3 regions of the Niveispirillum sp. genome follow, and region 3 is predicted to be linked to each of the others. Evidence: predicted binding sites of a transcription regulator. Region 3 holds the regulator's gene; each other region holds the start of a gene.

Region 1 (7,131 bases), on a different contig from region 3:
GTCAAACGCCTCGTCATCATTGTGGAAGACGGTGGTCGTCAGCTTGTGCGGGGAGATGCCGAATTCCTTGGTGATCAGGTTCCAGGCCAGCTCGATCGCGTCGGCCTTGAAATAATCGCCGAAGGAGAAGTTCCCCAGCATTTCGAAGAAAGTGTGATGGCGCGCCGTGAAGCCGACATTGTCCAGGTCGTTATGCTTGCCGCCCGCGCGCACGCATTTCTGCGAGGTGGTGGCGCGGTTATAGGGGCGCAGTTCCTGGCCCGTGAAGACGTTCTTGAACTGCACCATGCCGGCATTCGTGAACATCAGCGTCGGGTCATTGCGCGGGACCAGCGGCGAGCTGTCGACAATGGCGTGGCCGTTCTTCCCGAAATAGTCGAGGAAGGTGGAACGGATTTCGTTGACGGTCTTCTTGGACATGGGGACGGCCTGGCAGCTGCTTGGGTCGCGACAATATGGGGTGTGGGTTTTACCGTGGCCAGTGCCGCCCTGTCCATGCCCGCCTGCCCATGGGGGCCATGTTGGGGGGCAAAAACGGTCCAACAGCGGCCAGGTGCAACATGATGCATCACAAAAACAGGGGGTGTTGCACGGGGCAGCCGGGATCAGGGCGCCCCGAAAAGCAAAAGGGAGGCGGTTTCCCGCCTCCCCTGCTGAACGTGCATTGCCATGCGATCCAGGATCACTCCGGGGCGGACGCGTCGCCATCGGTTTCCGGCGTGCCCATCATGGCGCCCGCCACGATGCCGGCATTCGCGCGGATCTTCTGTTCGATGCTGTCGGCCACGGCAGGGTTGGTGCGCAGGAAGGTCTTGGCGTTTTCACGTCCCTGACCGATGCGCTGCCCGTCATAGGAGAACCAGGAGCCCGACTTGTCGACCACACCGGCCTGAATGCCGAGGTCGAGCAGTTCGCCGACCTTGGACACGCCCTCGCCATACATGATGTCGAATTCGACGACGCGGAAGGGCGGCGCCATCTTGTTCTTCACCACCTTCACGCGGGTCTGGTTGCCGGTCACCGTCTCCCGGTCCTTGATGGCGCCGATGCGGCGGATATCCAGGCGGACGGAGGCGTAGAATTTCAGCGCGTTGCCGCCCGTCGTAGTTTCCGGGTTGCCGAACATCACACCGATCTTCAGACGGATCTGGTTGATGAAGATCACCAGACAGCGCGACTTGGAGATGGAGCTGGTCAGCTTGCGCAGAGCCTGGCTCATGAGGCGGGCATGCAGGCCGACATGGCTGTCGCCCATTTCGCCTTCCAGTTCGGCGCGCGGCACCAGGGCTGCCACCGAGTCCACCACCAGCACGTCGATGGCGCCGGAACGCACCAGCGTGTCGGCGATTTCCAGCGCCTGTTCACCGGCATCGGGCTGCGAGATCAGCAGCTCGTCCACATCCACGCCCAGCTTGCGGGCATAGGAGGGGTCGAGCGCGTGTTCGGCATCGACGAAGGCGCAGACGCCGCCATTCTTCTGTGCCTGGGCGATGGCGTGCAGGGCGAGCGTCGTCTTGCCCGAGCTTTCCGGCCCGTAGATTTCGATGATACGGCCCCGCGGAAGGCCGCCAATGCCCAGCGCGATATCGAGGCCCAGGGAGCCGGTGGAAACCACCTCCGTCTCTGTCAATGCCTCTTTGGCGCCGAGCTTCATGATGGAGCCCTTGCCGAACGCGCGTTCGATCTGGCCAAGAGCCGCATCCAGAGCTTTTTGTTTGTCCATGGGTGTTTCAACCAGACGGAGTGGAGCTGCCGACATTATTGTCCCCTTCCTTCTCGCACGGATGTGCATGCCCGTTCAACTGCACCTGTTGTACATTTTTTGTTCTCATTCTCCAAGCGCAAATGTTCTCACTATGTTCACTTTCTGCCATTGCGTTTCCAGAGGGAGAACGGGGCGCCACGCAAATATGAACAAAGTTCATGTGCGAAACGGCAGGGAATCCCGTATGATGGTCCCCTTCATGGCCGTCCACCGGTGCGCATCATGATCATCACGAACGGGAATCGCGGGCTGTTCTGTCTGGCCCTGCTGGCACTGGCACTGTTCTGCCCACCGGCAGGGGCCCAGAATGCCAATCCCCCGGCGCAGGCCAAGAAACCCGACAGCCCGCCCCCTGGCAGCCCTCCGATGGAACAGGAAGTGATCGTTACGGGCCGGCGCAACGGGGAGCCGGATTTTCAGGAACAGCAGGAATTCCATTATGAGGAATACCGCCGCCTGAAAGCCATCTATGATCCCGATCCCCTTCCCGTCATCCGCAGCGACCGTCTGGTTCGCATGCCGGAGGCGACCAGCAGCACGGTACAGGGCAAGCCGACCCTGACGGAGAAACAATGGTGAGCGTGGCGGATCTGGTCCAGGCGGCGGAAAAGGCGGCGGACCGGGGAGACGAGGCGGCGGCCCTTACAGGGTGGCGGCAGGTTCTGGATATCGACCCCGACCATGTGGTCGCCTTGCTGACCCTGGGGGATGCCGCGCGCCGCACCGGGCAGGTGGAGCAGGCCGAAGCCCTGCTGCTGCGCGCGGTGGCGGTGGCGCCCCGGCTGGTGCCCGCGCGCTGCGCCCTGGCCAATCTGCTGCTGCATACGGGGCGGGAGGCCGATGCCGGCATGCATCTGGCCGTGGCGCAGGAACAGGGTGCCAATCAAGCCTATGTCTGGCGGGATACCGGCCTGTGGCGGCGGGTGACGGGCGATGCGGCCGGCGCCCTGGCGGCGTTCGAACGCTGCCTGTCGATCACGCCGGACGACCCGTCAGCAAAACTGGGCCGCGCCCTGGCCCTGCTGCGGCTGGGCCGTTGGGATGAAGGGTTCCGGGACTATCATCACCGCTGGTCCGTATCCGCCCGCCCGCCCCGGCACCGGGAGATCGCGCCCTGGCGGGGCCAGGATATAAAAGGCCGGCGGCTTCTGGTCTGGGATGAACAAGGCGCCGGCGACACCATCATGTGCGCGCGGCTGGTGCGCCCGCTGATCGATGCCGGGGCTGAACTGGTGCTGGAAGTGCCGGCGGCCCTGACACCCCTGTTCGCCGATGGGCGGCACGGCACCGTCGTGGCGCGCGGTCAGGCCCTGCCCCCGGTCGACATGCAGGTGCCCTTGCTGGACCTGCCCGGCATCCTGGGCCTGACCCCGGCCACCATCCCCTGGGACGGACCCTATATCAGTGTCGATGCGGCCCTGTCGGCCCGCTGGGCCGACGCAATGCCCCGCCGGCAGGGTCGCATGCGCATCGGGTTCAGTTGGGCCGGCAATCCCGCCCATCCCGGTGATTTCTGGCGCTCCCCCGGCCTGTCCACTCTGCTGCCGCTGCTGTCGCGCGCCAATGCCGACTGGTACGTGCTGCAGGTGGCCAGCGGTCGGGAGGAGATGGCCGCCCCCCCCCTGCCCGACCATGTCACCGATCTGGGCGCACGGATCACGGGCTGGGCCGATACGGCGGCGATCCTGCCGCATCTGGACCTGCTGATTACCCCCGACAGCGCCCTGGCCCATCTGGCCGGTGCCATGGGCCGGCCTGTCTGGACCCTGATCGCCACCGATACCGACTGGCGCTGGCTGGACCAGGGGACGAAGACGGGATGGTATCCCTCCATGCGGCTGTTCCGGCAGCAGCGCTGCGGCGACTGGGCAGGATTGCTGTCGCGTATCGGGCTGGCGCTCCCGGCTTGATCCCGGCGGCGCGGCACGGCACCATCACGGGTGTTGACGCCCCTGCCGCCGGAGACGCGCTTGGACCTGGACAGCCTGACCACCGCCTTCGACATGCTGACCGACGGTGTGGCCCTGTTCGATGCGCAGGAAAGGCTGGTGGTCGCCAATCCGGCCTTCAAGGCGCTGTTTCCCGTGACAGCGGCACGCATGGTGGCGGGAACGCCGTTTGAGGATCTGCTGCGCCATGGCATCGCGGCGGGCGACAATCTGCACGCCCAGGGCCGCGACCTGGAGGAATATGTCGCCGAGCGGATGTGGGCCTTTCGCAACCCTGCCGGCCAGCCGGGTGAATTCCTGCTGTCGGACGGGCGCTGGATCAGGGTGCATGACCGGCGCCTGCCCCAGGGCGGCACCCTGTGCGTACGCACCGACATCACAGAATTGAAGCGCGGGGAGCAGCAGCTGCGCGACAGCGAACAGCGCTATCGCCAGTTGGTGGACCTGTCGCCCGACGGCATCGCGGTGCATGACGCGGCGGGGCGTGGGCGCTTCATCAACCGTGCGGGCCGCCTGATCCTGGGTATCGGGGCCGACGCGGATGCCGCTGGCTTTCACATTTTGGATGTCGTGACGGAGGAGACGCGGCCACTGGCCGAAATGCTGCTGCGCCGGGTGGTGGGGGGTGAGCCGCTGAACCAGATGCGCATGGACCTGCGCTGCATCGACGGACGGGACATCACCGCCGAACTGTCGGCGGTGCCGTTCCAGGGCGGGGGCGAACGGCTGGTCATGTGCCTGTTCCGCGATGTCACCCATGAGGCCGCGTCCAGCCTACGCCTGCGGGAAAGCGAGGCGCGGGCCCGGTCGATCCTGGATACGGCACTGGATTGCATCGTCTCCATTGATGAGGACGGCCATATCCTGGAATTCAACCCCGCCGCCGAGCGCACCTTTGGCTGGCAGCGGGCCGAGGCATTGGGCCGGCGGATGAGCGACATGATCGTGCCGCCCATCCATCGCGAGGGGCATGACCATGGCCTGACGCGGCTGAAAACCGGCGGCGGCGGCACCATGCTGGGCCGGCGTGTGGAGACCGAAGCCCTGCGCCGGGACGGCACCATCATCCCCATCGAACTGGCCATCACGGCAGTGCCCCTGGGGCCGGGCAAGCGCTACACCGCCTATCTGCGCGACATTACCGACCGTCGTCAGGCCGAACGGGAGATCTGGGAGAAGACGCGCATCCTGGACAGCATGATGGACAATGTCGGGATCGGGATCGAGGTCTATGACGCCGACGGCCATCTGCTGGTGGCCAACCGCATGGTGTCGGAGCTGCTGGACATTCCGCCCGGCTTCATGGCGCCCGGCCTGAAGGACCGCGATCTTGTACTGCTGTTGGCCCGGCAGGGGGAATATCCGGGCGAGACGGTGGAGGAGAGCCTTGCCGATTATGACCGTATCCGCCGCGACGGCATCCATTTCGGCGAACGGCAGCGACCCAACGGCACCTGGCTGCAGGTCCGGCATTTCCCCATGCCGGGCGGCGGCTTTGTCGTTCTGTTCACCGATGTGACGGAGCAGAAGAAGCTGGAAAGTCAGCTTCTCCAGGCCCAGAAGATGGAGGCGCTGGGGCAGCTGGCCGGCGGTATTGCGCATGATTTCAACAATATCCTGTCGGTCATCGGCGGCTATGCCAGCATGGCCAAGCAGGGCGTGCCAAAGGAAGCGGCGCAGGCGGGATATCTGGCCAAGATCGGCCAGGGGGTGGACCGGGCCGCCGCCCTGACCCGTGAATTGCTGACCTTCTCCCGCCAGAAGGTGGCGCGGACGGAGGTGATCGACCTGGGTTCCGTGCTGCGCGGGCAGGAATTCCTGCTGAAGCCGCTGCTGGGCGCCACCATTGATCTGTCGCTGGCCGTACCGGACGAACCGGTCTGGGTCGCCATCGATCCCGACATGGCGGCCCAGGCCCTGCTGAACCTCGCCATCAATGCCCGCGACGCCATGCCCGGCGGCGGGCCGCTGTCGGTAAGGCTGGGCAGTGCCGCCGAGGGGGCGATACCGCCCGTCGGACTGGCCCCCGGCCATTATGCCATCCTGTCGGTCACCGACCGGGGGACCGGCATGCCGCCGGACCTGCTGGACCGCATCTTCGACCCGTTCTTCACGACCAAGCCGCCGGGCCAAGGGACGGGGCTGGGCCTCGCCATGGTCTATGGCACCGTGAAGCAGGCCGGCGGCGCCATCCTGGTGGACAGCCAGCCGGGGCGCGGCACCTGCTTCTCCCTGTGGCTCCCCCTGTCCCCCGCCCCGGCCATGGCCGCCACCCCGGCGGCTCCCGCACGCGCCAGCAGCACGGGTGCCAAACCGGCCACCATCCTGGTGGCGGAGGATGAGCCCGAACTGCTGACCCTGGTGTCGGGCTTCCTGGAACAGGACGGGCACGCGGTGCGCCGCGCCGCCGACGGGGTGGAAGCACTGGAACGGTTTGAGGAAGGGGGCGTGGACCTGCTGCTGACCGATCTGGTCATGCCCTCGCTGGGCGGTGTGCGGCTGGCGCATCTGGTCACGGAACTGGACCCGTCGGTCGTGGTGCTGTTCATGACGGGATATCCGGGCCGGGGCCATGTCGAGGTGGAGGATTTACCAGCTGGCATTCCCGTGCTTTACAAACCCATCGAGCCTGAGACCCTGTGCCGGGCCGTGGCGGATGCCCTGGCCAACCGGAGACAATCCTGATGCGCATGTACATGCCGGAGGACCCGATCAAGTCGTTGCGCATCCTTGTCGTGGAGGATCAGCAGCAGACCCGTGTCTGGATCGCCGACGTTCTGAAACAGATGGGCGTGCGCGAGGTGCTGATGGCCAATGACGGGGCAGAGGCGCTGGATGTGCTGCATCGCGACCTGGATGCTGTGGATATCGTCATCTGCGATTGGGCCATGCCGCGCATGAACGGCATGGACCTGCTGGCCGCCGTGCGCAACCTGCGCCCCAACCTGCCCTTCATCATGGAGACGGGCCACGGTACCAAGGACCATGTTCTGGCCGCCCGCGCCCAGGGCGTGGATGCCTTCATCGTCAAACCCTACAGCGCCGCCCAGTTGGAAGTGCGCATCCGTACCCTGGTGAAGAATGGTCGGCCCAAATGACGCGCAACGACGAGACACCCCTTGGCCTGATCTGCGCCATCCCGGAGGAAACGGCAGCCCTGGCCGGGCATTTCAGCGGGGTGGAGCGGGAAGAGGTGGCGGGTTTCACCTTCACCACGGGCCACCTGGACGGGCGGGCGGTGGTGTTGGTGGAAGCCGGGATCGGCAAGGTGAACGCGGCCGTCGTGGGAACCCTGCTGCTGCACCGGTTCAGGGTGAACGGGCTGCTGTTCTCCGGCGTGGCCGGCGGTCTGGATCCCGCGCTGGCGGTGGGCGATGTGGTGATCGCCGACCGGTTGATCCAGCATGATTACGGTGC
Region 2 (7,131 bases), on a different contig from region 3:
CCCTTCTCCTTCACCGATCCGGTGCCGGGATAAAGCGGCCATTGGTGGGTAGAGCCATAGAACAGGTCGGCATCCTGTTCGCAGAAGGTCTGGGTGCCATTGCCGTGATGCACATCGAAATCAATGATGGCAACGCGGCGGATGCGGTGATTGGCGCGGGCATGCGCCGCCCCCACTGCGACATTGTTGAACAGACAGAAACCCATGGCCTGATCCGGTTCGGCATGGTGCCCCGGCGGGCGCACGGCACAGAAGGCGTTGCGTGCCTCCCCGCCGCACACGGCGTCCACGGCGGCGACCACGGCCCCGGCAGCACGCAGGGCGGCCTTGCCAGTCCCCGGTGACAGAACCGTATCGGCATCGATGCTGCCATGACCATCAGCGGGAATGGCGTCCAGCAGGGCCGATACATGGCCGGGCGGATGCACCCGCTCCAACTGCTCACGCGTGGCCAGGGGTGCGTCGCGCCGGTCCAGGAACATGAAGGCCTCATCCTCCAGCGCCGACAGCACGACACGCAGCCGGTCGGCGCATTCGGGATGGCCATAGCCCGTATCATGGTCCAGGCAGTCGGGATGGGAGAAAAGCAGCGTATTCATGCGATGCGGCGTCCCCGGTCATTTCCTCAAATCTGGCCCGCCGGTCTTTTGCGCCGGCTGTCGCCAATTCCATCATGGGCGGTGACCCGTTTTCTGTCTTTGCGACAGATCAGCCGCCACGCCTGATGGTGAACCGTACCAACTGCCCCTGGGGTGTGTCACCCAGGACATCGGTCGCAATCAATATGTGCCCGCCTTCGGCACAGAAGGTCTGAAAATCCTTGGGCGCTGCCTTGTCGGTCGCCGTCACGGACAGGACCTGACCGGCAATCATGCCCCGCAGCGCCTTGGCCGCGCGCAGCACCGGCATCGGGCATTTCAGACCCGAACAATCCAGCGTGACATCGGCATGGATGGCGGCATCCATGGGCTTTCCCCTTTTTCCGGAAAATCTTCTGGACCCTGGGCTTGACGGGGGCGTGGGATGGTCCAGTTTCCCGTTGGCTATGGATGCCATGACACTGCCTGTCAAGACCGACGCCGCCGCTGCCCTGCTGAAGGCCATGGGCAATGAACGGCGCTTGTGCATACTTCTGCACCTGGCTCATGGCGAGAAATCAGTGGGGGAGATGGAGGTACTGGTCGGCCTGTCACAGTCCGCCCTGTCCCAGCATCTGGCCATACTGCGGCAGGAAGGGCTGGTGCGAACCCGTCGGCAGGCACAAACCATTTTCTATGCCCTGAAGGGCGACGCACCGATTGAGGTTCTGTCTCTGATGCGGCGCCTGTTCCCGTCGCGGCCCTAACCCGCGCTGCGCAGACCCGCAATCCCGGTCAGCAGCCAGCCCAGGATGAAACACAGCCCACCGATGGGCGCCACGGCCCCCATGGCCGACGGCCCGTACCAGCCCAGCGCGTAGAGCGCGCCCGGAAACAGTACGCAGCCGACGGCAAAGCACAGGCCCGCCGCCGCCAGCCACCGCGTCTGACCCGGCAGGGCACGTCGCAGCGGGGCCAGCACCAGGATGGCCAGGGCGTGGACCATCTGATACTGGCTGGCCGTTTTCCACAGGTCGACCGCATGCGCATCCCGCACCGCCGACAGCCCATGGCTGGCAAAGGCCCCCGCCGCCACCGCAACCGCCCCGAACAGGCCGGCCAGCAGCATCAGGCGGGCAGCCACGGGGTCACCGGCGGGCGGGGCGGGACTGTCGGGATGGGTCACGGGGATGGTTCCTTGGCGTTATCCTGCACCGATAACTGGCATCAACCGCCCCCGCCGCCAAGGGGACGGATGCGCGCAGCATAGTGCCCAAAATAAAACGGGCGGCGTCCGGGGGGAGGACGCCGCCCTTTGAAACCGGGACCGGCCTTCAGGGGGATGGGGGAGCCGGCCCCGGTATGGTGGACCCTGCCGATCAGGCCGCACGCGGCAGATCAGCGAGGATCAGTTCGGCCTCTTCCAGCACCTCGATGGTGAGGACTTCTTCGTCCTTCACCGCGGCGCCGTCGCGGGCATCAAGGGTCAGGCCATTGACCTTCACCTTGCCCCGGGCGGGGACCAGATAGGCCAGCCGATCACCCAACCGATGGGTCAACACCGTACCCGCCGGCAAGGTTCCACCCAAAAGTGCAGCATCCTGGTGAATATAGAGCGCACCGCTGTCCTTATCCTGATCCCGGCCCGATGCCAGGACGCGCAGCTGGCCCTGGGCATCGGTGCCCTTGGGGAACTTCGCGGCTTCCCAGCGCGGCTTCACGCCACGCTTGTTGGGGATGATCCAGATCTGGAACAGGGTGGTTTCTCCCGGTTCGCGGTTATATTCGGCATGCACGATGCCGGTGCCCGCCGACATCACCTGCACATCGCCCGCTTCCGTGCGGCCCTCATTACCCAGGAAATCCTGGTGCGTGATGGCGCCCTTGCGAACATAGGTGATGATTTCCATATCCTGATGGGGATGCGGGTCAAAGCCGGTATTGCTGTCGATGGTATCATCGTTCCACACCCGCAACGGTCCCCAATGGACCCGCGACGGATTGTGATAGCCGGCAAAGCTGAAGTGGAAATTGGCGCGCAGCCAGCCATGGTTGGCCTTACCCAGGCCGGCGAAGGGGCGATGTTCGATCATGACACTTCTCCTTGATGGCTCCCGGCAGCGCCCCGGACTGGCAACGCTGCAAGGACCGTTACGGTCATGGAATAAAACCCGATGGTCATGACCCCATGACCATCGGAGGCCGGCGACTGCCGGCCCGGCGCACATGCGCCGTGAGCCAAGCCGCCGGACGACGGCGCCCGGCGTTTGAGGGACAGGCGTTAGGCCGACAGCTTTGCCGCCAGACGGGCCACATGGGCACCCTGGAAGCGCGCACCTTCCAGCTCATTCTCCGACGGCTGGCGGGAACCGTCGCCGCCGGCGATGGTGGTGGCGCCATAGGGGCTGCCGCCCGTCACCTCGTCCAGGCGGGTCTGACCGCCGAAGCTGTAGGGCAATCCAGCGATGACCATGCCATGGTGCAGCAGGCTGGTGTGGAAGGACAGCAGGGTCGCCTCCTGACCGCCATGCTGGGTCGCCGTTGACACGAAGACCGAGCCGACCTTGCCGATCAGCGCACCCTTGGCCCACAGACCGCCGGTCTGGTCCAGGAAGTTGCGCATCTGGCTGGCCATCATGCCAAAGCGGGTGGGCGTGCCGAAAATGATGGCGTCATAGTTCGGCAGCTCGTCCACGGTGGCGACGGCGGCATCCTGTTCCAGCTTGATGCCAGACCGCTTGGCAACCTCTTCCGGGATCAGCTCCGGCACGCGCTTGACCACCACTTCGGTGCCGGCGACAGAGGCCGCACCCTCGGCAACGGCCTTGGCCATCGTCTCGATATGGCCGTAGGAGGAATAATAGAGGACCAGAACCTTGCTCATTTCGCTCTCCATAAGGTGCGGTGTGTTGCGCTGTTGAGAGAAAGATAGGCGGTTGCATCATTCCCGATAATGGTCCAATTTCGAACAGCTTTGTCCCGCTGGGCGGGACAATCATGGGGGCCAAAATGGACAGGCTTGAGGATCTGCGGCTGTTCACGCTGGTGGCGGAGGGGCGCAGCTTCACAAGGGCCGCTGAAAAGCTGGGCTTGTCGAAATCCGCCGCCAGCCGCCGCATCGGGGAGTTGGAGGCGCGTCTGGGTGCCCGCCTGTTCAACCGCACCACCCGCCATATCAGCCTGACCCAGGTGGGCGAGGGCTTCTATGCACGCGTCACCCAGGCGCTGGACGCGCTGGAGGAGGCGGAACGGTCGGTGGCCAGCCAGCATGCGGCCCCGCGCGGTGTCCTGAAACTGGCCGCCCCCATGTCGTTCGGCTTTGTCCACCTGTCAGGCGCCATTGCCGATTTCATGGGCCTGTACCCGGAAGTCATCGTGGATATGGACCTGTCCGACCGGTTCGTCGATCTGGTGGAGGAAGGTTATGATCTGGCGGTGCGCATCGGGCGGCTGAAGGACAGTTCGCTGGTGGCCCGCCGCCTTTTTCCCGTGCGCGCCGTGATCTGCGCCAGCCCCGATTACCTGGCCCGGCGCGGCACGCCGCAAAGCCCCGCCGACATCGCCGATCATGATTGCCTGATCTACACCAATGTCCAGAACCCGGATCAATGGACTTTCCGCACCGCACCTGGATCGGAGGAGACGCAGAATGTGCGTCTGAAGGGGCGGCTGCGCGCCAATAATGGTGACGCGCTGCGCGAGGCGGCGCTGCACGGCCAGGGGCTGGTGCTGCTGCCCACCTTCATCGTGGGCGATGCGCTGGCGGCGGGACGGCTGATCCCCTTGCTGGATGCTTGGCTGCCCAGCCCGCTGGCCGCCCACGCCGTCTATCCCGCCAACCGCCATCTCAGCCCCAAGGTCAGGGCCTTTGTGGATTTTCTGGCGGGCCGGTTCGGGCCGGTCCCTTACTGGGATGCTGCCCTGACGGTGATGAAGGGCGGTTGAGGGTAGCGCGCCCGTCACGAATCCGTCATGGCTTTCTGGCATCACACCCGAACACGATCCCAGCAGCGGGGGAATGGTTGGACCGGGACAGGGACAAGGACCCGGCAGCAGGCGGGGAGATGACGGACGCGGCCTGGACAGCCGCACGGCTGTGCCGCACCGTACCGTCGGTGCCGGAACAAACACGCTGCGGCAGCGTGGCCGAACTGTTCCAGGCTGACCCTACCCTGCCCGGCGTGATCGTGGCCGATGCGGGCGGTCGTCCGCTTGCGCTGGCCGACCGCGCCACCTTCCTTCTGCATTTCTCCCAGCGTTATGGCCGTGACCTTTATGCCCGCCGCGCCGTCACACATCTGGCCGACCGGGAACCGCTGCTGGTGCCGCTGGAGACCGGCCTATCAGCCCTGAACGCCTTGATTGCGGAACAGAAGCCCGACGCCCTGCACCGTGGCTTCGTCCTGGTGGATGGCGATGGCCGGGCCATGGGGCTAGGCCAGGGCATCGACGTCATGCGCCTGACGGCGGAGGAGATGTCCCGCACCCTGGACCGGCTGCGCGCCACGCAGCGCGACCTGATCCAGGCGGAAAAGATGGCGGCCCTGGGCGGGCTGGTGGCGGGTGTGGCGCATGAGATCAATACGCCGCTAGGCGTCGCGGTCACGGCGGCGACAGCCTTTGCCCAGGATACCGAACGGTTCGGTGCCGCCTATCGCGACGGGTCCCTGCGCCGCAGCCTGCTGGAGGATTACGTGGCCTCCGCGACGGAGGCGATGGGCTTTGTGCTGGGCAACATTACCCGCGCCGCCGATCTGGTGCAGAGCTTCAAGCAGGTGGCCGTGGACCAGACCACCGATCAGGTCCGCCGCTTCGACCTGGGCGATTATCTGGGGGAGGTGCTGCGCAGCTTGCAGCCGCAGTTGCGTCGCGTTCCCCACCGGCTGGAGGCCGATCTGGTCGAAGGGCTGGAAGTGGACAGCACGCCCGGCGCTATCGCGCAAATCGTCACCAATCTGGTGATGAACGCCTTGACCCATGCCTTCACGGGTCGGGGGGATGGCGGGACCATCCGGGTCCGCCTGCGCCCCGCCGAAACACAGGCAGGGTGGGCGGAGCTGTCGGTGGCCGATGATGGCAACGGCATCGACGCCGCCACCCTGCCCCGCATCTTCGATCCGTTCTTCACGACAAGGCGCGATGCGGGCGGCACCGGCCTGGGCCTGCATCTGGTCTATAATCTGGTCACGCAGCGTCTGGGCGGGCGCATCGATGTCGACAGCCGGGTGGGCGATGGCACCTGCTTCACGGTCCTGTTCCCCCGGCGCGGATAGGGGTGCCTTGCCGTTCAGGACGGGGGGCATAGTTCAAGATTGTTGACGTGGACATCCACGAACATATCATGAACAAAATCCCTTCCCCCTGCCCGTTCGGACCATGGCCAAATCGCTGAAACAACGTCTCGCCGTACTGTCCGATGCCGCGAAATATGATGCGTCCTGTGCATCCAGCGGCACCCAGCGGCGCGATTCGTCGGCCAGCGGCGGGCTGGGATCGACGGAAGGCATGGGCATCTGCCACGCCTATGCACCCGACGGGCGCTGCATCTCGCTGTTGAAGATCCTGCTGACCAATTTCTGCATCTATGACTGCGTCTATTGCGTGAACCGGTCGTCCAGCAATGTGGAGCGGGCGCGATTCAAGGCCGACGAAGTGGTCTGGCTGACCCTGGAATTCTATCGCCGCAACTATATTGAGGGGCTGTTCCTGTCGTCGGGCATCATCCGCTCTTCCGATTATACAATGGAACAACTGGTCCGCGTGGCCAAGGACCTGCGCACGATCCATAATTTCCGCGGCTATATCCATCTGAAGACCATCCCGGAGGCATCGCCGCAACTGATCGAGGAGGCGGGGCTGTATGCCGACCGCCTGTCGATCAATATCGAGCTGCCGACCGATCAGAGCATCGAGCAGTTTGCACCGCAAAAGCATCCGGCCCGCATCCGCCGCTCCATGTCGGACTTGTCGGTCAGGATCGAGGCGTCGAAGGAACAAACATTGCGGACCAAGCGGCGCATCCGCTTCGCACCGGGCGGACAAAGCACGCAGATGATCGTGGGCGTGGATAACACGACCGACGCCACCATCCTGGGCTCGTCCGCCAATCTCTACAGCCGGTTCCGTCTGCGCCGCGTCTATTACTCGGCCTTCAGCCCCATTCCCGATGCCTCCAGCGTCCTGCCCCTGTCGCGCCCACCCCTGATGCGTGAACACCGGCTGTATCAGGCGGACTGGCTCTACCGGTTCTATGGGTTCGACGTGGCGGAGATCACGTCGGTCAGGGAAGACGGCAATCTGGAGCTGGATATCGATCCGAAACTGGCCTGGGCCCTGGCCAACCGCGACCGATTCCCGGTGGATGTAAACCGGGCGGATAAGGAAATGCTGCTGCGCGTGCCGGGCCTGGGCACCAAGTCCGTGCCCTCCATCCTGTCGGCGCGGCGGCACAAGAACCTGCGGCTGGAGGATCTGGAACGGCTGGGCGTGGGGGTGCGCAAGGTGCGGCCCTTCATCATGGCGGAGGGCTGGTCACCCCTGCGCCTGACCGACC
Region 3 (7,131 bases):
CAATGCCACACCGGCCCAGATGGGCGGGTTCCTTATGGCCCTGCGCGTGCGCGGCGAAACTGTGGGGGAGATCACGGGCGCGGTGCGTGCCATGCGTGCCAAGGCCCTGAAGATCGAGGCGCCGGACGGCATCATCGATACCTGCGGCACCGGCGGGGATGGGGCGCATACCTATAACATCTCCACCGCCGTGGCCTTCGTCATCGCGGGCTGCGGTGTGCCGGTGGCCAAGCATGGCAACCGGGCGATTTCGTCCAAATCCGGGGCGGGGGATGTGCTGTCGGCGCTGGGCGTCAATCTGGATGCCGATTTCACGCTGGTGAGGCGGGCACTGTTCGACGCCAATATCGGCTTCCTGCTGGCCACCCGTCACCACACCGCCATGCGCAATGTCGGGCCGACGCGGGTGGAACTGGGCACGCGCACCATCTTCAACCTGATGGGCCCGCTGTCCAACCCGGCGGGGGCGCAGCGGCAGCTCATGGGCGTCTATGACGCCAAATGGGTGGAACCGCTGGCGCAGGTGCTGCGCAACCTGGGCTCCACCCGCGCCTGGGTGGTGTCGGGGGCCGACGGGCTGGACGAGATCACGACCACTGGCCCCACCCATGTCGCCGAACTGCGCGATGGGCAGGTGCGGCGGTTTGAGGTGACGCCGGAACAGGCGGGCCTGACCCGCGTCACCCTGGCCGACCTTCGCGGTGGCACGCCGGAGGAAAATGCCGACGCATTGCGCGCGGTGCTGTCGGGTGCCACAGGGCCTTATCGCGACATCGTGCTGCTGAATGCGGCTGCTGCCCTTGTCGTGGCCGATGCCGTGCCCGACCTTAGGGTGGGCGTGGCCAAGGCCGCCGATTGTATCGCATCCGGTCAGGCCAGTCTGGCGCTGGACCGGCTTGTCTCCATCACCAACACACCGTTGACGCTATGAACAGCCAACCCGACGTCCTGGCCCGCATCAATGCCGATAAGGCCGAGCATGTGGCCCGCGCCAAGGCGGCCCGCCCGCTATCCGTGGTGACCGACCTTGCCAAGGCGCAGGCCACCCCGCGCGGTTTTGCCAAGGCCCTGGAAAACACCGTCGCGGCGGGCCGCTGGGCCCTGATCGCGGAGATCAAGAAGGCCAGCCCGTCCAAGGGGCTGATCCGGGCGGATTTCGACCCGCCAACCCTGGCGCGCGCCTACCGCGACGCCGGCGCCACCTGCCTGTCGGTGTTGACCGATGTACCCTATTTCCAGGGTGATGACGGGTTCCTGGTGGCGGCGCGGGCGGCGGTGGACCTGCCGGCGCTGCGCAAGGATTTCATGATCGATCCCTATCAGATCGTGGAAAGCCGGGCGCTGGGCGCTGATTGCATCCTGCTGATCATGGCCTGCCTGGATGATGTCCTGGCCCGTGAGCTGTATGACGCCACGGTCGAACTGGGCATGGACGTCCTGGTGGAGGTGCATGACGAGGCGGAGATGGAACGCGCCTTGAAGCTGCCGGGCGGCCTGCTGGGCGTGAATAACCGCAATCTCAAGACGCTTGCCATCGATCTGGCGACGACGGAGCGCCTGTCGGCCATGGTGCCGGCGGGCCGGCATCTGGTGGCCGAAAGCGGCATCCACAGCCCCGCCGACCTGACCCGTCTGGCCCAGGCCGGCGCCCGCCGCTTCCTGATCGGTGAAAGCCTGATGGCCAAGCCGGACGTGACGGCGGCGACCAAGGCCTTGCTTTCCACCCCCATGATCGAGGCGGCATGAACAGCCCGCTCACCCATTTTGATGAGGCTGGCAACGCCGCCATGGTCGATGTTTCGGCCAAGGATGAAACGGTGCGCATCGCTACCGCGCGCGGCCATATCGCCATGAAGCCGGAAACCCTTTCCCTGATCCGCGATGGCGGCATGGAAAAGGGGGACGTGCTGGGCGTGGCGCGGCTGGCCGGCATCATGGCGGCCAAGAAGACGCCCGACCTGATCCCGCTCTGCCACCCCCTGATGTTGTCCAAGGTCGCCGTCGATTTCACCATCGACGAGGCCGGGTCCAGGGTGGAGATCGAGGCGACGGTGAAGCTGAAAGGCCGCACCGGTGTGGAGATGGAGGCATTGACCGCCGTGTCGGTGGCCGCACTCACCATCTATGACATGTGCAAGGCAGTCGATAAGGGCATGGTGATCGGCGGCGTTCACCTGTCCTACAAGGAAGGTGGGAAGAGCGGGACCTATGTGGGGGCGGGGGCCTGACCGCCCCCCCATCGGCGAAATATCGCCTTTCCATCACCCTTGCCCCGTTGCAGGGCGTGATATATGCCCCAATATGTCGCGTCCATCGACAGACGGAGCCTGTGATTTGATCCCGCTTTCCGAGGCCCGCGCCCGCATCCTGGCGGCGGCGAAGCTGTTGCCCGCTGAACAGGTGCCCATCACCCAGGGGTTGGGCCGTGTTCTGGCCGCCGATGTCGTCGCCCGCGTCACCCATCCGCCGACGGCGGTCAGTGCAATGGATGGCTGGGCCGTGCGTACCGCCGATATATGCGCCTTCCCCGTTACCCTGACCCGTATCGGGGAGGCGCCGGCGGGCCGGCCCTTCGCGGGCATGGTCGGGCCGGGGCAGGCGGTACGCATCTTCACGGGCGGGGCACTGCCTGATGGGGCCGATACGGTGGTGGTGCAGGAGGATGCCGATGATCATGGTGCCACCGTCACGTTAAGGGACGGTGGGGGGCCTGGCCGTTGGGTGCGTCCGGCGGGGCAGGATTTCAGCGTCGGGGATGTCGGTGTGCCTGTGGGGCGCCGCCTGACGGTGCGCGATCTGGCGCTTACCGCCTCCATGAACGTGCCCTGGCTACGCGTGCGGCGGCGCCCGCGTGTCTCCATCCTGGCGACCGGCGATGAGGTGGTGATGCCCGGCGATACGCTGGCCGCGGGGCAGATCGTCAGTTCCAATTCGCTGGCGCTCTGCGCCCTGGTGCGGCAGTTGGGTGGGGAGCCGGTGGATCTTGGCATTGCGGGTGACAGCGCCGACAGCCTGTCCACCCTGGTGGCTGCCGCGTCGGGCACCGACCTGCTGGTCACCATCGGCGGCGCGTCGGTGGGGGAGCATGATCTGGTCCGCTCCGTCTTAGGCGCCGCCGGACTGGAGCTGGATTTCTGGAAAATCGCCATGCGGCCGGGCAAGCCACTGATGTTCGGGCAGATGCATGGCGTGCCCATGATCGGTCTGCCGGGCAATCCGGTGTCGGCCCTGGTCTGCGCCTGGCTTTTCCTGCGCCCGCTGCTGCTGGCCATGCAGGGGCTGCCCAGCGATGATGAGGTGCGAGACGCGGTGCTGGCCCGAGATATGGGCGCCAATGACAGCCGCGCAGATTTCATCCGCGCCAAACTGTCGACCGACGGTGAAGGGCGGCTGGTCGCCGAACCGTTCCCCAAGCAGGATAGCGGTATGTTGAGCCGTCTGGCCTGGGCCGATTGCCTGATCCTGCGCGCGCCTCACGCCCCGCCGGTCAAGGCCGGGGACCGGGTGCAGGTGATGCCGCTGGACGCGCTGTAACGGCGGACGAGGTTATGCCCCGATCCGCGCCGCCTCCTGCGCCGCGCGGTTCATGTTGGCCGACATTTCGCCGGCTACCGCACTTTGCTGTTCCACGGCGACGGCGATGGAGCCGACATAGTCATTCACCTGCCCGATGGCACCCTGAATGCTGCCCAGGGTGCTGACGACTTGACCGGCGGTATCGCGCAGGCCGGCAATATCATCAGCGATGCGGTCGGCGGCGGCGCGGGCCTGGGTGGCCAGGCTTTTCACCTCCTGCGCCACGACGGCGAAGCCCTTGCCGGCATCCCCGGCGCGCGCCGCCTCGATGGAGGCGTTGAGGGCTAGCAGGTTGATCTGCCCCGTGATGCCGGTGATCAGGTTCACGATATCGACCATGCTGTCCGACAGGTTGGTCAGGCGCGCGGTCACCGTGCCGGCGTCATCAACGCGGCGGTTGGCGGCCTCTGCCTCGTCGCGTGACTTGCGCATGCTGTCGGCGATCTCGCGGATGGAGGCATTCATCTCCTCCGCCCCGGCGGCCACGCTTTCCATCATGCCGCGCACATATTCGCTGCGCTGCCGGGCCAGCACCTGCCGCGTCACGTCGGTGGCATATTTCACGACCTTGTAGGGCTTTCCATCCAGCCCCAGGATCGGGTTATAGGACGCCTGAATCCAGACATCATGCCCGTCCTTGGCGCGGCGACGGAACTCGCCCGCCTGATATTCCCCCTCGGCCAGCCTCTGCCAGAAGGCACGGTAGTCGGCGCTGTTCCGCTCCCCCTCCGGCATGAACAGGGAATGGTGGCGACCTTCAATTTCCTCGGCCCGGTAGCCGAGTGCCGACAGGAAATTCTCATTGGCGGCGATGATGGTGCCGTCCAGCGTAAACTCGATCACCGCCTGACTTTTGGAGATGGCCTTCAACTGGCTGGCCCGGTCGCTGTTCAGGCGCTTCTGTTCCGTGATGTCGGACGCAAACTTCACGACCTTGGCAACATTGCCGTCGGCATCCAGAATGGGGGTGTAGGTGGCCTGGATCCAGATGTCGCCGCCATTGCGCCGAACACGGCGGAATTCCCCCCCGAAGAACTCACCGGCGGCAAGCCTTTCCCAGAAACGGCGATACTCCGATGTTTCCCGGTCCTCTGTCGGCATGAACTGTCGATGATGCTTTCCCTCGATCTCCGACAGGGAATAGCCCAGCGCGTTAAGGAAATTCTCGTTCGCGGTCAGGACCTCCCCCTGCGGGGTGAACTCGATCACGGCCTGGGTGCGGTTGATGGCGGCAATCTGGCCGGCCATGTCGGCATTGCGGTGAACGGCGTCTGTGATGTCACTGGCCAGCTTCACCACCCGGATCACCCGCCCGGCACGGTCCAGGACAGGGTTGTAGGTCGCGCGGATCCAGACATCCCGGCCCTGCCGGTCAATCCGGCGGAACACGCCCGATTGAAACTCCCCGCGTGCCAAATGATCCCAAAAATCCTTGTAGCTTTGCTGTTGGTGATCGCTAACTTTCAAGAACATGCGATGGTGTTTTTTAACGATATCGGCCAGGGAATATCCAAGCGCATCGAGAAAGTTCTGGTTGGCATCCAATATCACGCCGGTTGGATCAAATTCGATAATACATTGAGAAATATCTATTGCTTTATGCAAGGCTGAGAGTTTTGCAGCCTGATTGCTACGAAATGAAAAAGACATTCTGATTTTTCCCGTATTTGAGAATTCGAATTGTCGGTTATAGCTGAGTTTTGGCCCGAAACCGGCAATACCAACGAGATTTATCTATAAAGGGCCTAAAGGATTAGACGTTATCGACGCTTAGCCTTCATCGGGATGGTTGTTAACCTGAACTATCTGTGATGTCCATATAACGTTCGGAATAGTGTGATTATTAGCAAAGGATAATTATCCCGAAAGGTTGTAGTCAGCTTGGCCGATCCCCATCCTGCAACGTGCAGCTGATGCGAACCAAAATAGAACATTGCTTGGCGTTCCGTTATTGTTCTATAGTGATGTCGGTCACAATGACGGTGCCGGATGGGCGGTCATCGTCGCGGGTGAGGGGATGTCATGCTGACGCGCAAGCAACAGGAACTGCTGTTCTTCATCAATGAACGCCTGAACGAGGGCGGGGTTTCGCCTTCTTTTGACGAGATGAAGGATGCGCTGGGCCTGAAATCTAAATCCGGCATCCACCGCCTTATCACTGGTCTGGAGGAGCGTGGCTTCATCCGCCGTCTGCCCCACCGCGCCCGCGCGCTGGAGGTGCTGCGCTTGCCGGAAAAGCCGATGCCCAAGGCCAAGGTAGCGCCCGCCGCCCCGGTATCCGCACCGGCACCCGCCGCGTCGGACGTGTCGCCACGTTTCAAGCCCAACGTCATCAAGGGCGATTTCCGCAACAGCCTGCCCGGTCGTCAGGCCAGCAACGATGCCGAAGCGGTGGCCCTGCCGCTTTATGGCCGCATCGCTGCCGGTCTGCCGATTGAGGCGATGCGCGACAATTCGGTGACCATCGACATCCCGGCCTCCATGCTGGCGGCGGGTGACCATTACGCACTGGAAGTGGCCGGCGACAGCATGATCGAGGCCGGCATCCTGGATGGAGATACCGTCATTATCCAGCGCTGCGAAACGGCGGAGAATGGCACCATCGTGGTGGCCCTGGTCGATCAGCAGGAAGTGACCCTCAAGCGCCTGCGCCGCAAGGGCAATTCCATCGCCCTGGAACCCGCTAACCCCAATTATGAAACCCGCGTCTTCGGCTCTGACCGCGTCAATGTGCAGGGCCGTCTGGTCGGCCTGATCCGTCGGTATTGAGCGGGCATCACGCGCCTTAATCCGGTCATGGGCCGGCCCCGGTTTCGCCGGGTGCCGCGTCCAGATTGGGGATTGTTGTCCCTGTCTGGAATGGTGCTGCCCGATGCATGTCCTGGCCCTGTCACCCTGGCGGCTGCTGCCGCTTGCACCTTTGCTTGTGCTGCTTTCGGCCTGCGCCAGCCCATGTCAGCGCATTGATAATGAGCTGCGGCAACTGAATGCCGATACGATCCGCGATCCCGCCATGGCATCCGATGGCCGCTATCTGTCCCGGTTCCAGGAACTGGCCGCGCAATCGGTGGAAAAAGGCTGTCTGGGTGGACGGTAGGCGCCGCCCGGTGGCGGCGCTTGCCCTTCATTCCGTCGGGCGCTGATCAAAGCCGGTCAGGCCGGGATCGGCGCTTTCCGCAACCTTCACATTGATGACGATGGCGTTGGGCGGGCCTTTCCAGCAGGCGTCCAGCATGGCATCGACATCGGTGCTTTGGCCTGCAAACAGGGCCTCCACGCTGCCATCGGCGCGGTTGCGGACCCAGCCATCCAGTTGCCGGGCACGGGCCTGTTCCACGGTCCAGCCGCGGTACCAGACACCCTGGACACGGCCCGTCACAATGACGCTGACGGCGCGCCTGTCTTCCATGGGATTTGTCATGAATGTCTCGCTCTCTTTGGACCTATCCAGCCCAAGCGGGCGGCACTTGTCAATCACCCTCGCCAAGTCCACGTTTCTGGGGCAGCATGGATCGGCCCGGTTTTCGAGTGACTGCAAATGGCGGCGACGCCTTG

Evidence for each region. The regulator LexA, encoded in region 3, represses DNA repair genes until DNA is damaged. The targets are predictions, from matches to a motif close to ATGTTCTANTTTGGTTC.
Region 1: the regulator LexA is predicted to act here: its motif matches at 1,846-1,862, upstream of recA (recombinase RecA).
Region 2: the regulator LexA is predicted to act here: its motif matches at 5,911-5,927, upstream of ACT6Q8_RS14355 (putative DNA modification/repair radical SAM protein).

The regions. Positions count from the first base shown of each region.
Region 1 covers NZ_JBQVOH010000001.1:774,784-781,914, reverse strand. Annotated here, with positions in the region: gene alaS (alanine--tRNA ligase) at 1-420, opposite strand, end outside; gene recA (recombinase RecA) at 683-1,759, opposite strand; gene ACT6Q8_RS03750 (hypothetical protein) at 1,988-2,344, shown strand; gene ACT6Q8_RS03745 (tetratricopeptide repeat protein) at 2,338-3,675, shown strand; gene ACT6Q8_RS03740 (PAS-domain containing protein) at 3,736-6,399, shown strand; gene ACT6Q8_RS03735 (response regulator) at 6,399-6,812, shown strand; gene ACT6Q8_RS03730 (5'-methylthioadenosine/adenosylhomocysteine nucleosidase) at 6,809-7,131, shown strand, end outside.
Region 2 covers NZ_JBQVOH010000005.1:131,371-138,501, reverse strand. Annotated here, with positions in the region: gene ACT6Q8_RS14395 (histone deacetylase family protein) at 1-599, opposite strand, end outside; gene ACT6Q8_RS14390 (sulfurtransferase TusA family protein) at 709-966, opposite strand; gene ACT6Q8_RS14385 (ArsR/SmtB family transcription factor) at 1,055-1,345, shown strand; gene ACT6Q8_RS14380 (DUF423 domain-containing protein) at 1,342-1,764, opposite strand; gene ACT6Q8_RS14375 (pirin family protein) at 1,958-2,671, opposite strand; gene wrbA (NAD(P)H:quinone oxidoreductase) at 2,860-3,462, opposite strand; gene ACT6Q8_RS14365 (LysR family transcriptional regulator) at 3,588-4,523, shown strand; gene ACT6Q8_RS14360 (sensor histidine kinase) at 4,601-5,851, shown strand; gene ACT6Q8_RS14355 (putative DNA modification/repair radical SAM protein) at 5,955-7,131, shown strand, end outside.
Region 3 covers NZ_JBQVOH010000002.1:419,080-426,210, forward strand. Annotated here, with positions in the region: gene trpD (anthranilate phosphoribosyltransferase) at 1-931, shown strand, start outside; gene trpC (indole-3-glycerol phosphate synthase TrpC) at 928-1,746, shown strand; gene moaC (cyclic pyranopterin monophosphate synthase MoaC) at 1,743-2,228, shown strand; gene ACT6Q8_RS07050 (molybdopterin molybdotransferase MoeA) at 2,335-3,534, shown strand; gene ACT6Q8_RS07055 (methyl-accepting chemotaxis protein) at 3,547-4,074, opposite strand; partial or broken gene ACT6Q8_RS07060 (PAS domain-containing protein) at 4,105-5,226, opposite strand; gene lexA (transcriptional repressor LexA) at 5,599-6,345, shown strand; gene ACT6Q8_RS07070 (hypothetical protein) at 6,449-6,673, shown strand; gene ACT6Q8_RS07075 (acylphosphatase) at 6,701-6,985, opposite strand.